Regions from separate parts of the Streptomyces xiamenensis genome, predicted to be linked through region 2. Evidence: riboswitches for the same ligand, from Rfam matches in the RefSeq annotation. Region 2 holds a riboswitch; the other holds the start of a gene.
What was found. A riboswitch is a leader RNA that binds a small molecule or an ion and turns the genes downstream of it on or off. The one in region 2 is predicted to bind glycine.
Positions count from the first base shown of each region.

Region 1: another riboswitch for glycine. It lies ahead of gcvP (aminomethyl-transferring glycine dehydrogenase); the one in region 2 lies ahead of gcvT (glycine cleavage system aminomethyltransferase GcvT).

Region 1 covers NZ_CP009922.3:335,671-341,745, forward strand. Annotated here, with positions in the region: gene SXIM_RS01420 (glutamate-cysteine ligase family protein) at 1-607, opposite strand, end outside; gene SXIM_RS01425 (hypothetical protein) at 867-1,436, shown strand; gene gcvP (aminomethyl-transferring glycine dehydrogenase) at 1,551-4,448, opposite strand; glycine riboswitch at 4,635-4,732, opposite strand; gene SXIM_RS01435 (PRC-barrel domain-containing protein) at 4,881-5,285, shown strand; gene SXIM_RS01440 (DNA polymerase IV) at 5,240-6,075, opposite strand, start outside.
Region 2 covers NZ_CP009922.3:4,584,539-4,590,613, forward strand. Annotated here, with positions in the region: gene SXIM_RS21255 (L-serine ammonia-lyase) at 1-907, opposite strand, end outside; gene SXIM_RS21260 (serine hydroxymethyltransferase) at 978-2,249, opposite strand; gene gcvH (glycine cleavage system protein GcvH) at 2,264-2,644, opposite strand; gene gcvT (glycine cleavage system aminomethyltransferase GcvT) at 2,747-3,859, opposite strand; glycine riboswitch at 3,918-4,007, opposite strand; glycine riboswitch at 4,009-4,103, opposite strand; gene SXIM_RS21275 (enhanced serine sensitivity protein SseB) at 4,217-5,020, shown strand; gene SXIM_RS21280 (enhanced serine sensitivity protein SseB C-terminal domain-containing protein) at 5,017-5,733, shown strand; gene SXIM_RS21285 (GNAT family N-acetyltransferase) at 5,709-6,075, opposite strand, start outside.

The sequences.
Region 1 (6,075 bases), 4.2 Mb from region 2:
CGGCGAACCGGTCCGGAGTGACCTGGAGGTGGAATTGCACCGAGGTGCAGATGGATTCCGGGGCGATGGAGTCGAAGGAGCGTTCCAGCGTTTCGGCTCCGGCCAGTTCGACCTTGATTCTTTCGCCGCGGGCCGCAAGTATCTGGTCGTTCAGCATCATATAGCGGTCGACCTGGGAGAGGCTGGTGGGAGCCAGCTCGTCTCCTGTGACAGTGGGCAGAACTCCAATCATCACGATGTTGGCGTCGAATTCCCCGGCCACCGTGTCCGCATAACCGAAGGCGACGCGCAGTTCCTCCGCCAGGTCGTCGAACACCCGGCCCGCCAGGGTGCGCGGGGTCATATTGAATTCAAGGGTGAACTGACCGAGCTCGGTCTGGAAATCCCGGGTGGCCATTCTCGCCAGCACCTCGCCATTGACCATGCGCGGGGCGCCGTCGCGGTCGGCGAGACTGAGTTCCACCTCCAGGCCGATGGACTCCCGTGGCCCGTCGAAGCGCCGCTCCGCGAGCAGCCGGCGCAGGCTCTCCACGCACGCATGCAGTCTGGCCCGGAAAAGTTCCCGGTCAGCAAGATCGAACCGGTCGGCCGCGACCTTCGCACCCATGCGGCACACCTCCTCGTCCGTCGGTGCACCGATCATGCCCACCACCATCGGCCGATAACACCGGACCGTGCGTGGCGCGGCCCACACATGGGCATATCCCAGAGGGATACTTCGCGCACAGGGCGGCCTGATTACCTCTTGCCGAAACTTTTTCGGTGGGCTAGTGGAAACATAACGAGAACACGCGTCGTATAACATCCTGAAGCGCCATGTCTCCCCTGGAAGAGGCGACCTACTCCGAAGCGAGAGGCGACCCGACATGCCCCTGAACATCCCGCCCGCTCCTGCTGCCGCCGAGCGCAGCCTGAGTGCCGCGCTCCAGTCCACGACGGTGCGTTCCCCGCACCCGATCTATCTGAATCGAGGGGCTCTGCGCCCCGTGCTTCCCCTGTCCGTGCACCGGTTGACACCGGTCCCCGATCCCACCGGAGCGGCCCTCTCCCGGCTGACCGGATGGCGTTTTCTGCTGGAGAGTGGTGGCCGCGCCGTCGGAGCCGCGGAAACCATGCTGACCCCGGACGGCTGGGCTTTCTCGCATTTCGGGGAAGGCCCCTATATCGCCTCCACGGAGCGGGCCGTACGGCGCGCCGAGCAGCTTCCCGGTACCTATCAGCCCCGGTTGCTGTCGATTCCGGAGCTGTACATGCTCACCCTGTGGCTGCACTCGGATCCCACGGCGGAGCCGGGCGCCGGCTCGCCGCTGCCGCAGGACATCCTGGTGCCGCTCGCTCCGGCGCCGCCGGGTATCGCCGGGGATCTCCCGGTGCGCGCGGACACCCTGCTGCCGGTGCTCGCCGGCCGCCTGACGATCACGGCGCCGACCGGCTGACCGGCGGCGCACCACACGCAGGTGGTACGTGTCCGGGCCGGTTCCCCGCTGTGGGGAGCCGGCCCGGACGGCGTCGGCCTCGGTCCTGGGCTCTCAGCCCTGGGCTGTCAGCCCTCAGTCCTCGTAGGAGTCCACCGGCGGGCACGAGCACACCAGGTTGCGGTCGCCGAACGCGCCGTCGATGCGGCGCACCGGCGGCCAGTACTTGTCCTCGCGGCCCGTGTCGCCCGGGAAAACGGCGTCCTGACGGCTGTACGGGTGCGTCCACTCCTCGGTGAGCTGCACCGCGGTGTGCGGCGCGCCGGCCAGCGGGTTGTCGTCCTTGGGCCACTCCCCCGCACCAACTCGGTCAATCTCCGCCCGAATCGCGATCATCGCATCGCAGAATCGGTCGAGTTCGGCCAGATTTTCGCTCTCGGTCGGCTCGATCATGAGCGTCCCGGCAACGGGGAAGGACATCGTCGGCGCGTGGAACCCGTAGTCGATCAGCCGCTTGGCCACATCGTCGATGCTGACACCGGTGGCCTTGGTGAGCGGCCGGACGTCGATGATGCACTCGTGCGCCACCAGACCGCCGGGCCCGGTGTAGAGCACCGGGTAGTGCGGTTCCAGGCGCTTGGCGATGTAGTTGGCGCCCAGGACCGCCGTCTGGGTCGCCTCGCGCAGCCCTTCTGGGCCCATGAGCCGCAGATAGGCCCAGGAGATCGGCAGGATGCCGGCCGAGCCCCACGGCGCCGCGGAGACCGGGCCCACCGGACCGTCCACGGGTCCCGCGGTGGGCTGGAGCGGATGACCGGGCAGGTACGGGGCGAGGTGCTCGCGCACCGCCACCGGGCCGACCCCGGGGCCACCGCCGCCGTGCGGGATGCAGAAGGTCTTGTGCAGGTTCAGGTGCGAGACGTCCGCCCCGAACCGTCCCGGACGGGCCAGCCCCACCAGCGCGTTGAGGTTGGCACCGTCCACGTACACCTGGCCGCCCGCGTCGTGCACCGCCGCGCAGATCTCCTGGATGCCCTCCTCGAACACCCCGTGCGTGGAGGGGTAGGTGACCATCAGGACCGCCAGCTCGTCCCGGTACCGCTCGATCTTGGCGCGCAGGTCCTCGACGTTCACATCACCGTTCTCGCCGGTGGCCACCACGACCACCTTCATCCCGGCCATCACGGCGCTGGCGGCGTTGGTGCCGTGCGCCGAGGAGGGGATCAGGCACACGGTGCGCTGCGGGTCACCGTTCGCGCGGTGGTAGGCGCGCACCGCGAGCAGCCCGGCCAGCTCGCCCTGCGACCCGGCGTTGGACTGCAGCGAGACCTTGTCGTAACCGGTGATCTCGGCGAGCCCGTCCTCCAGTTCGCGGATCAGGGTGCGGTAGCCCTCGGCCTGCTCGATCGGCGCGAACGGGTGCAGCGCGGCGAACTGCGGCCAGGTGACCGGCTCCATCTCGACGGTGGCGTTGAGCTTCATGGTGCACGAGCCCAGCGGGATCATGCCGCGGTCCAGCGCGTAGTCCCGGTCGGCCAGACGCCGCAGATAGCGCAGCATCGCGGTCTCGGAACGGTGCTGGTGGAACACCGGGTGGCTGAGGTACTCGTCGGTGCGCAGCAGCGCGCCGGGCAGCGCGTCCGGCGTCGCGGCGTCCAGCGCGTCGATGTCGGTGTGCGCGCCGTCCACGCCGAAGGCGGCCCACACGGCGGCCAGTTCCGCGCGGGTGGTGGTCTCGTCGCAGGCGATGCCGACCAGGTCGGACCCGTCCTGGCGCAGATTGACGCCCGCCTCGCGGGCGGCGGCCACGATCTGCTCCGCGCGGCCCGGAACCCGGGCGGTGACGGTGTCGAAGAACGCCCCGTGCACCACCTCGACGCCGCCCGCGCGCAGCCCGGCGGCCAGCAGCGCGGCGTAGCGGTGGGTGCGGCGCGCGATGTCCGCCAGCCCCTGGGGGCCGTGGTACACGGCGTACATGCCGGCCATCACGGCCAGGAGCACCTGCGCCGTACAGATGTTGCTGGTGGCCTTCTCCCGGCGGATGTGCTGCTCGCGGGTCTGCAGCGCCAGCCGGTAGGCGCGCTTGCCGTCCGCGTCCCGGGAGACGCCCACCAGGCGTCCCGGCAGGCTGCGGGCGTACGCCTCGCGGACCGCCATGTAGCCGGCGTGCGGGCCGCCGAAGCCCATCGGCACGCCGAACCGCTGGCTGGTGCCCACCGCGATGTCCGCGCCCAGCTCGCCCGGCGAGGCGAGCAGGGTGAGGGCGAGCAGATCCGCGGCGACGGTGACGACCGCCCCCAGCTCGTGGGCGCGCTCGATGACCGGGCGCGGGTCGCGCACCGCGCCGCCGGTCCCCGGGTACTGGAGCAGGACGCCGAAGATCCCGCGCTCGGCGGCCTCCCGCGGGATGCCCTCGGTCAGGTCGGCGACCACCACCTCGACCCCGGTGGGCTCGGCGCGGGTGCGCAGCACGGCGACGGTCTGCGGCAGGGTGTCGGCGTCGACCAGGAAGACGCCCTGCTTGACCTTGCCCACCCGCCGCGACAGCGCCATGGCCTCGGCGGCGGCGGTGCCCTCGTCCAGCAGCGAGGCGCCGGCGGTGGGCAGCCCGGTGAGCTCGGAGACCACGGTCTGGAAGTTCAGCAGGGCCTCCAGGCGGCCCTGGGAGATCTCCGGCTGGTAGGGCGTGTACGCCGTGTACCAGGCGGGGTTCTCCATGACGTTGCGCAGGATGACCGGCGGGGTGAACGTGCCGTAGTAGCCCAGGCCGATCATGGAGGTCAGGACCTGGTTGCGGTCGGCCAGCGCGCGCAGTTCGGCCAGCACGGCGGCCTCCGAACGGGCCTGCGGCAGCCGCAGCGGTCCGGAGCCGGCGATGGAGGCGGGCACGGCGGCCGAGGTCAGCTCGTCGAGGGAGCCGAAGCCGACCTGGGCGAGCATCTTCGCCCGGTCGGTGGCGTCGGGGCCGATGTGGCGGGCCGCGAACGGCGAGCCGTGCTCCAGTGCGCTGAGCGGGAGTGGGCGTTCGGACATCTGGGGGCCTCCTGGTCGCTGGGACCCGCAACCACCGGGCGGTGCCTGCTGCGGCCTCCCCCTCTGTCATGTCGACCTGAGAGCTTCACCGCGCCGCCGCCCCGTCGGGCGTTGGCACGGCTTTCACCGTCGGTGAGGGCGGGGCCGGGACGGATGTCCGGCCGTCACCCTGCTTTCCAGAGTGGTTTCGCCCGTGCGGTACGGGGGCCTGAGAGATTCCGGGGAGGATTTGCTCCTTCGGCGCCGCCGGCCACAGGACCGGTGGACTCTCCCGCACGAGGTCGTCAACCGTTTTCGAGCCTACCAGCGGCCTTCGGGCTGCGAACATGGAGAGGGAGCCCCGCTCCCGGTGCCGGTGGACTCGACTGGCCGACTCCGGGTATGTGCCGTTACGTGAAGGCGAAGGGGCGTGCGGCCCGGCAGTGATGAACCGTGGGAGGAACCGTGCAGACCGATATCGATCCCCGCAGCCTGATCGGACGCAAGGCGTTCGACCGGAACGGAGCAAAGATCGGCACGGTGGACGAGGTCTATCTGGATGACGCGACCGGTGCACCCGAATGGGCGGCTGTGCGCACCGGACTCTTCAGCCGGGACGCGTTCGTGCCCCTGGAGCCCAGCGAGCTGGTCGAGGAGTCCCTGCGGGTGCCCTTCGACCGGGCGCTGATCAAGGACGCGCCGGACTTCGGGGTGGGGCGGCACCTCTCCCCCGAGCAGGAGCTGCAGCTGTACCACCACTACGGTCTCGACGTGCCGATGGCGGCGCCCGAGGATGACGCCACGCCGCCCGATCAGGACTTCGGCCGGCTGGCCTCGCCGCCGGACGAGGAGCGCTGAGGGCCGCCGGTCAGCGGCAGCGGGCCGGAGCGGCTGAGCTCCGGATCGTCCACCGCGAAAGTCCGCACCCGGCCCGGCGCGGAGCCCGGCGTCTCGAACCGCACGGTGACCCGCCCGACGCCGCTGCCCTGCACCCAGCCGGGGCCGTGCCCGGTGTGCTCCACGTCCAGGCCGGGAAGCCACCGGCGGTCGGGGGCCGGCCCGGCCTCCGGGGCGGCCCCGGCGGGGTCCGCCCGCTCGGGCGCGCTGTCACCGCCGTCCTCCTCGCCCTCGGCCCTCGCGCCCGCCTGCGCGAACAGATCCTCCTGGGTGAAATCCGCCAGTCCGGTGACGCCCACCCCCAGCAGCCGGACACCGTTGGTGGTGTCCACCCCCTCCAGCAGCCGCGCGGCCAGCTCCCGCACCACCGCCGGATCGTCGGTGGGCCCGCGCAGCGTGTCCGAGCGGGTCAGGGTGGAGAAGTCGTGGCTGCGTACCTTCAGCACCACGGTGCGCCCGGAGCGGCCGTGCTCGCGCAGCCGCCGTACGCACCGCTCGGCCAGCCGGTCCACCTCGTGGCGCACCCGGGCCCGGTCGGTGAGGTCCACGTCGAAGGTGTCCTCCACCGAGACCGATTTGGCGTCGCGCTCGGCGACCACCGGACGGTCGTCGATTCCCAGGGCCATCGCGTGCACCCCGCCGCCGTGCGCGGTGCCCAGCAGGCGCAGCAGCTCCGTCTCACCGGCCCGCACCACGTCGCCCACGGTGCTGATCCCGGCCCGGCGCAGCACGCCGTCGGTGGCCGGGCCGA
Region 2 (6,075 bases):
GCACCGCCGGGATGATGCCCGCCGCGCCGTTGGTGGGGGCGGTCACCACGCGGCCGCCCGCGGCGTTCTCCTCGTTGACGGCCATCGCGTACAGCGTCACCCACTCCAGGGCCGACTCCGCCCGCGCGCCCTCCCCGCGCAGCTTGCGCGCCACGCCCGCCGCGCGCCGCCGGACCTTCAGGCCGCCCGGCAGGATGCCCTCCTGGGTCAGGCCGCGCGCCACGCACCCGTCCATCACGCCCCAGATGCGCAGCAGTTCGGAGCGGATCTCCGCCTCACCGCGCCACGCCTTCTCGTTCTCCAGCATCAGCGCCGAGACCGACAGGCCGGTCTCCCGCGTCAGCCGCAGCAGTTCGTCGCCGGTGCGGAACGGGTGCCGCAGCACCGTGTCGTCCAGCCGGATCCGGTCCGCGCCCACCGCGTCCTCGTCCACGACGAAGCCGCCGCCCACCGAGTAGTACGTCTTCTCCAGGACCACGGAGCCGGCCGCGTCCCGTGCCGTCAGCCGCATGCCGTTGGCGTGGTACGGGAGCGACGTGCGCCGGTGCAGCACCAGGTCGGTGTCCGGGTCGAAGGCGATGGCGTGGCTGTCCCCTATGTCGGACCCCAGCAGCCGCAGCCGGCGCTCGGCGCGGATGTCCGCGACCCGCGCGTCGGCCCCCGCCACGTCGACCGTGTCGGGCGCGTATCCCTCAAGGCCCAGCAGCACCGCCTTCGGCGTGCCGTGTCCGTGCCCCGTGGCGCCCAGCGAACCGAACAGCTCGGCGCGTACGGCGTGCGTGGGCGCCAGCGCGCCCTCCTTCTTCAGCCGGTGTGCGAACATCCGCGCCGCCCGCATCGGGCCGACCGTGTGCGAACTGGAGGGGCCGATGCCGATGGAGAACAGATCGAAGGCGGACAGAGCCATGGGGTCCACTCCTTACAGGGGGACGGGATGGTGGGACGCCGCCCACACGGGCAGGCGTCCCACCACGGGCCTAGCGGCCGGGGTAGAGCGGATGACGGTCGGCGAGCGCGGAGACCCGGGCCGCCAGCTTCGCGGCGGTGCCCTCGTCGTACCCGGGGAGCAGCGCCTGCGCGATGATGTCGGCGACCTCGCGGAAGTCCTCGGCGCCGAAGCCGCGGGTGGCCAGCGCCGGGGTGCCGATGCGCAGCCCGGAGGTCACCATCGGGGGACGCGGGTCGTTGGGGATCGCGTTGCGGTTGACGGTGATGCCGATGGAGTGCAGCCGGTCCTCGGCCTGCTGTCCGTCCAGCGCGGCGTCGCGCAGGTCGACCAGCACCAGGTGGACATCGGTGCCGCCGGTCAGTACGGAGATGCCCGCGCCGGCCACGTCCGCCGTGACCAGCCGCTCGGCCAGCAGCCGGGCGCCTTCCACGGTACGGCGCTGCCGCTCGGCGAACTCCTCACCCGCGGCGATCTTGAACGCCACGGCCTTGGCGGCGATCACGTGCTCCAGCGGGCCGCCCTGCTGCCCGGGGAAGACTGCCGAGTTGATCTTCTTGGCGTGCTCCTTGCGGGAGAGGATCACTCCGCCGCGCGGGCCGCCGAGCGTCTTGTGCGTGGTGGTGGTCACCACGTCCGCGTGCGGGACGGGGCTGGGGTGCAGTCCGGCGGCCACCAGGCCGGCGAAGTGCGCCATGTCGACCATGAGCAGCGCGCCGACCTCGTCGGCGATGCGGCGGAAGGCGGCGAAGTCCAGCTGCCGGGGGTACGCGGACCAGCCGGCGATGATCAGCTGCGGCCGGTGTTCGGCGGCGAGCGCCGCGACCTCGTCCATGTCGACCAGGCCGGTGCCCGGGGCGACGTGGTAGGGCACGACGTTGTACAGCCGGCCGGAGAAGTTGATCTTCATCCCGTGGGTGAGATGCCCACCGTGCGCCAGGTCCAGGCCCATGATGGTGTCGCCGGGCTTGATCAGCGCGGCCATCGCGGCGGCGTTCGCGGAGGCACCCGAGTGCGGCTGCACATTGGCCGCCTCCGCCCCGAACAGCGCCTTGACGCGGTCGCGGGCCAGGTTCTCGATGACATCGACGTGCTCACAGCCGCCGTAGTAGCGGCGCCCCGGGAGCCCTTCGGCGTACTTGTTGGTGAGCACGGAGCCCTGCGCCTCGAGCGCCGCCACCGGGGCGAAGTTCTCCGAGGCGATCATCTCCAGGGTGGACTGCTGGCGGCGCAGCTCCGCGTCGACGGCGGCGGCGACCTCCGGGTCCAGCTCGTGCAGGGACTGGTTCAGTACGGACGACATGACAGCGGCTCCCCTCAGCCCTGGGTGAAGGCGGCGTAGCCGTCGGCGTCCAGCAGGTCGCCGGGCAGCTCGCCGTCGATGCGGACCTTGAACAGCCAGCCACCCTCGAAGGGGGCGGAGTTCACCAGCGCCGGATCGTCGCTCACCGCGCCGTTGATCTCGGTGACCTCACCGGTGACCGGGGAGTAGAGGTCGCTGACCGACTTGGTGGACTCCAGTTCGCCGCAGCTCTCACCGGCGGTGACCGTGTCGCCGACCTCCGGGAGCTGGACGAAGACGACATCGCCCAGCGCGTCGGCGGCGTAGGCGGTGATGCCGACCGTGGCGACACCGTCCTGGACGGCCGACAGCCACTCGTGTTCCTTGCTGTAGCGCAGCTCGACAGGGTTGCTCATGGGATCGATTCTCCTCGATGGTGACAATGCGGGAGGAAAGCGGGGGATGAGGGGGCGCGGCGTACGGGTGGGGGCGCGGTGCCGGGGCGGCGCCCCGGCACGTTACTTCTCGCGCCGGTAGAAGGGCAGCGCCACGACCGCGAACGGCTCCCGGGCGCCGCGGATGTCCACCGCGACCCCGTCGGTGCCGGGCGCGGCGTGCGCGGCGTCCACGTATGCCATGGCGATCGGCGAACCCAGGGTGGGGGAGGGGGCGCCGGAGGTGACCTCGCCGATCACCGTGCCCGCCCCGTCCACCACCTGGTAGCCGGCCCGCGGCACCCGGCGGCCCGCGCCGACCAGGCCGACCAGGCGGCGCGGCGGGTCGCTCTGCGCCCGCTCGGCCGCCGCCTCCAGCGGCGCCCGGCCCACGAAATCGCCGTCCTTGTCGAACTTCACCACCCGGCCGAGCCCCGCGTCGAAGGGGGTGGTCGCGGCGGTCAGCTCGTGCCCGTACAGCGGCATCCCCGCCTCCAGGCGCAGCGTGTCGCGGCAGGACAGGCCGCAGGGCACCAGACCGTACGGGGCGCCCGCCTCCGTCAGGGCCCGCCACAGCGGCTCGGCGTCCCGCGGCGCGACGAACAGCTCGAAGCCGTCCTCGCCGGTGTACCCGGTGCGGGCGATCAGCGCGGGCCGGCCCGCGACGGTGCCCGGCAGGCCCGCGTAGTACTTCAGGCCGGCCAGGTCGGCGTCGGTGAGCGAGCCCAGGATCGCGGGCGAGGCCGGGCCCTGCACGGCGATCAGCGCGTACGCGTCCCGGTCGTCCCGCACCTGGGCCTCGAAGCCCTCGCCGCGGGTGGTCAGCGCGTCCAGCACGGTCTGCGCGTTGGCGGCGTTGGCGACCACCATGTAGTGCTCGTCCGCCAGCCGGTAGACGATCAGGTCGTCCAGGATGCCGCCCTCGGCGTCGCAGATCATCGTGTACCGGGCTCGGCCCACCGCCAGCGCCGACAGCTTGCCGACGAGCGCGTGGTCCAGCAGCCGCCCGGCGTGCGGCCCGGTGACCGCGATCTCGCCCATGTGGGAGAGGTCGAACAGGCCGGCGGCGGTGCGCACCGCCTGGTGCTCGGCGCGCTCACTGCCGTACCGCAGCGGCATCTGCCACCCGGCGAAGTCGGTCATGGTGGCGCCCAGCTCGCGGTGGAGGGCGTCGAGCGCGGTGATACGGGACGTCATGAGGTGGCTCCAGAGGGTACGGGCGGCGGGCGGTGCGCGGTCGCGCGGATACGGCTCGCCCTCCCCATCTGTCATCGGCACCTGAGAGGTTCGCCTTGCGGCTTGCACCGTGGGTGGGGCCCGTTCGGGGGCCCGCTTTTCAGATTCGCCTTCCGCGCGCGGTATCGGGGCCTGAGAGATTCAAGGGAGGACTTGCTCCTTCGGCGCCCCGGTGCTGGACCGGGAACTCTCCCGCGCGTGGTCGAACGGCCATTGTTCGATTGTCCTGCGGTTGTTGTGCGGCTCATCATCGCATGACGGCCTGCACTGAGCCATTAGGGTGCCCTACAGATCCGGATCAGATGGTGGTGGGACGAGATGAACGAGCGTTGGCAGGGCTCCGCGCCCGGGCAGGACGGCGGCGTCGACACGGGGGCGGCCGGCGGGGGCGGCTGGCCGGGCAATGAGCTGGAGCACGCGCTGGCCGCCTCGGTCGGCGTGCCGGACGCCGCGCCGCGGCTGCTCCAGGTGCTGGGCCGCAGCCCGGTGTGGGTGCCGCTGCCGGAGGGCGGCGGCCCGGACAGCCGCAGCCTGGACCTGCCGACGATCGAGCTGGACGGCGGGGTGTACGTCCCGGTCTTCAGCTCCGCGGAACAGTTCCGGCTCGTGGTCGGCACCCACATGTCCTTCACCGTCGCCCCCGTCAAGGAGTTCGCCCGCGGACTGCCGCCGCAGGCCGGCCTCGCCGTCAACCCGGGCGGCACCGTCGGCGTCCCGGTCCCGCCGGAAGGCGTGGCCCAGCTGTGCCGGGACACCCCGGGCGAGCGCGTGCCCGGGGCGCCCTCCGGCGCCCGGATGCGCCTGTTCGAGCCGGACTGGCAGCAGGAGCCCGTCGACTTCCTGGCGGCGGCGGCCGGCGAGCTGTCCGCGCTGCCGTACGTGCGCACCGCGCGGCGTGGCCTGGCCAGCGCGGAGGGCGGCGCCCCGGCGCTGTTCATCGGCCTGGAGCTGGACGCACTGGCCGAGGAGTACCGGATCGGCAGCCACGACGCGCTGGGCCGCGCCCTGGCGCGCGGCGCGGTGCCCTGGCCGGTCCAGCTGGTGCTGCTGGACGCGGTGACCGACCCCGTCGTGGACTGGCTGCGCCACAGCGTGCAGCCGTTCTACCGGCGGGACGCATGACCGAAGCCCAGGGGGCGATCGAGGAACTGCTTCCCCGGGTGACGGCCGACCGCCCGGACATCTACGAGACGCTGCTGGGCGCGCTCGCGCACGGCGAGGTGTGGATGCTGCTGTGGCACGGCCGGCCCGGCGACCCGGACGCCCAGTACGGCAGCGTCGAGGTCGCCGGCCACGGCTACGCGCCGGCCGTCACCTCGCCCGCCGAGCTGGCCGCCAGCGGCTGGCCCCGGGACCACGAGGTGATCGGCGGCCGGGACATCGCCGCCGCCCTGTACCCCGACCACTGGGGGCTGTGGCTCAACCCGCACACCCCCGGCGGCGGCCTCGGCGTCCCCTGGGCCGATCTGCGCCGGATCGCCGGCGGCCTGGACCGGCTGCCGGCCGGCCCGCTGGTGATCACCGAGCCGACCGCGCCCGCGGAGCCCTTCTACCGGCGGCTCGCCGACGAGGCACGCCGTACCCCCGTGCTGCGCAGCCTGCGGCGCGGCTGGGTGCGGCCCGCCGTGGGCAGCGCCTACCTGGTGATCGGCCTGGAGGTGGACGATCCGGGGGAGGCGGCGGAGTCGGTGCGCCGGATGATGGCACGGGCCGTCGAGGCCGTCCCGGACGGGCTCGCGGTGGCCACGGTGGCCATGGCGGACGCGTACGATCCGGTCGCCCTGTGGCTGCGCGCCAGGGCCCGCCCCTTCTACTCGGCGCCCACCGCCTCCTGAGCGGCGGGCACCGGCGCGGTCGGGGCCGGCGCGGTCGGGGCCGGCGCGCCGGAGTGCGCCGCCAGCGGCCGCTGCCAGTAGCTCACATCGCGCCAGGACCCCATCTTGTAGCCGTTCTCCCGGAACGTCCCCACCTGCCGGAACCCCAGCGACCGGTGCAGCCCCTCGCTGGCCGGGTTGGGCAGGGCGACCCCGGCGATCACCGAGTGGAACCCCTGCTCGCTGAGGAGCGCGAACAGCCGCTCGTACAGCGCCCGGCCCAGGCCCCGCCCGTGCTGCCCGGGCGCCAGGTAGACGGCGCACTCCACGGTCCACGCGTAGGCGGCGCGCGCCTTCCAGGGG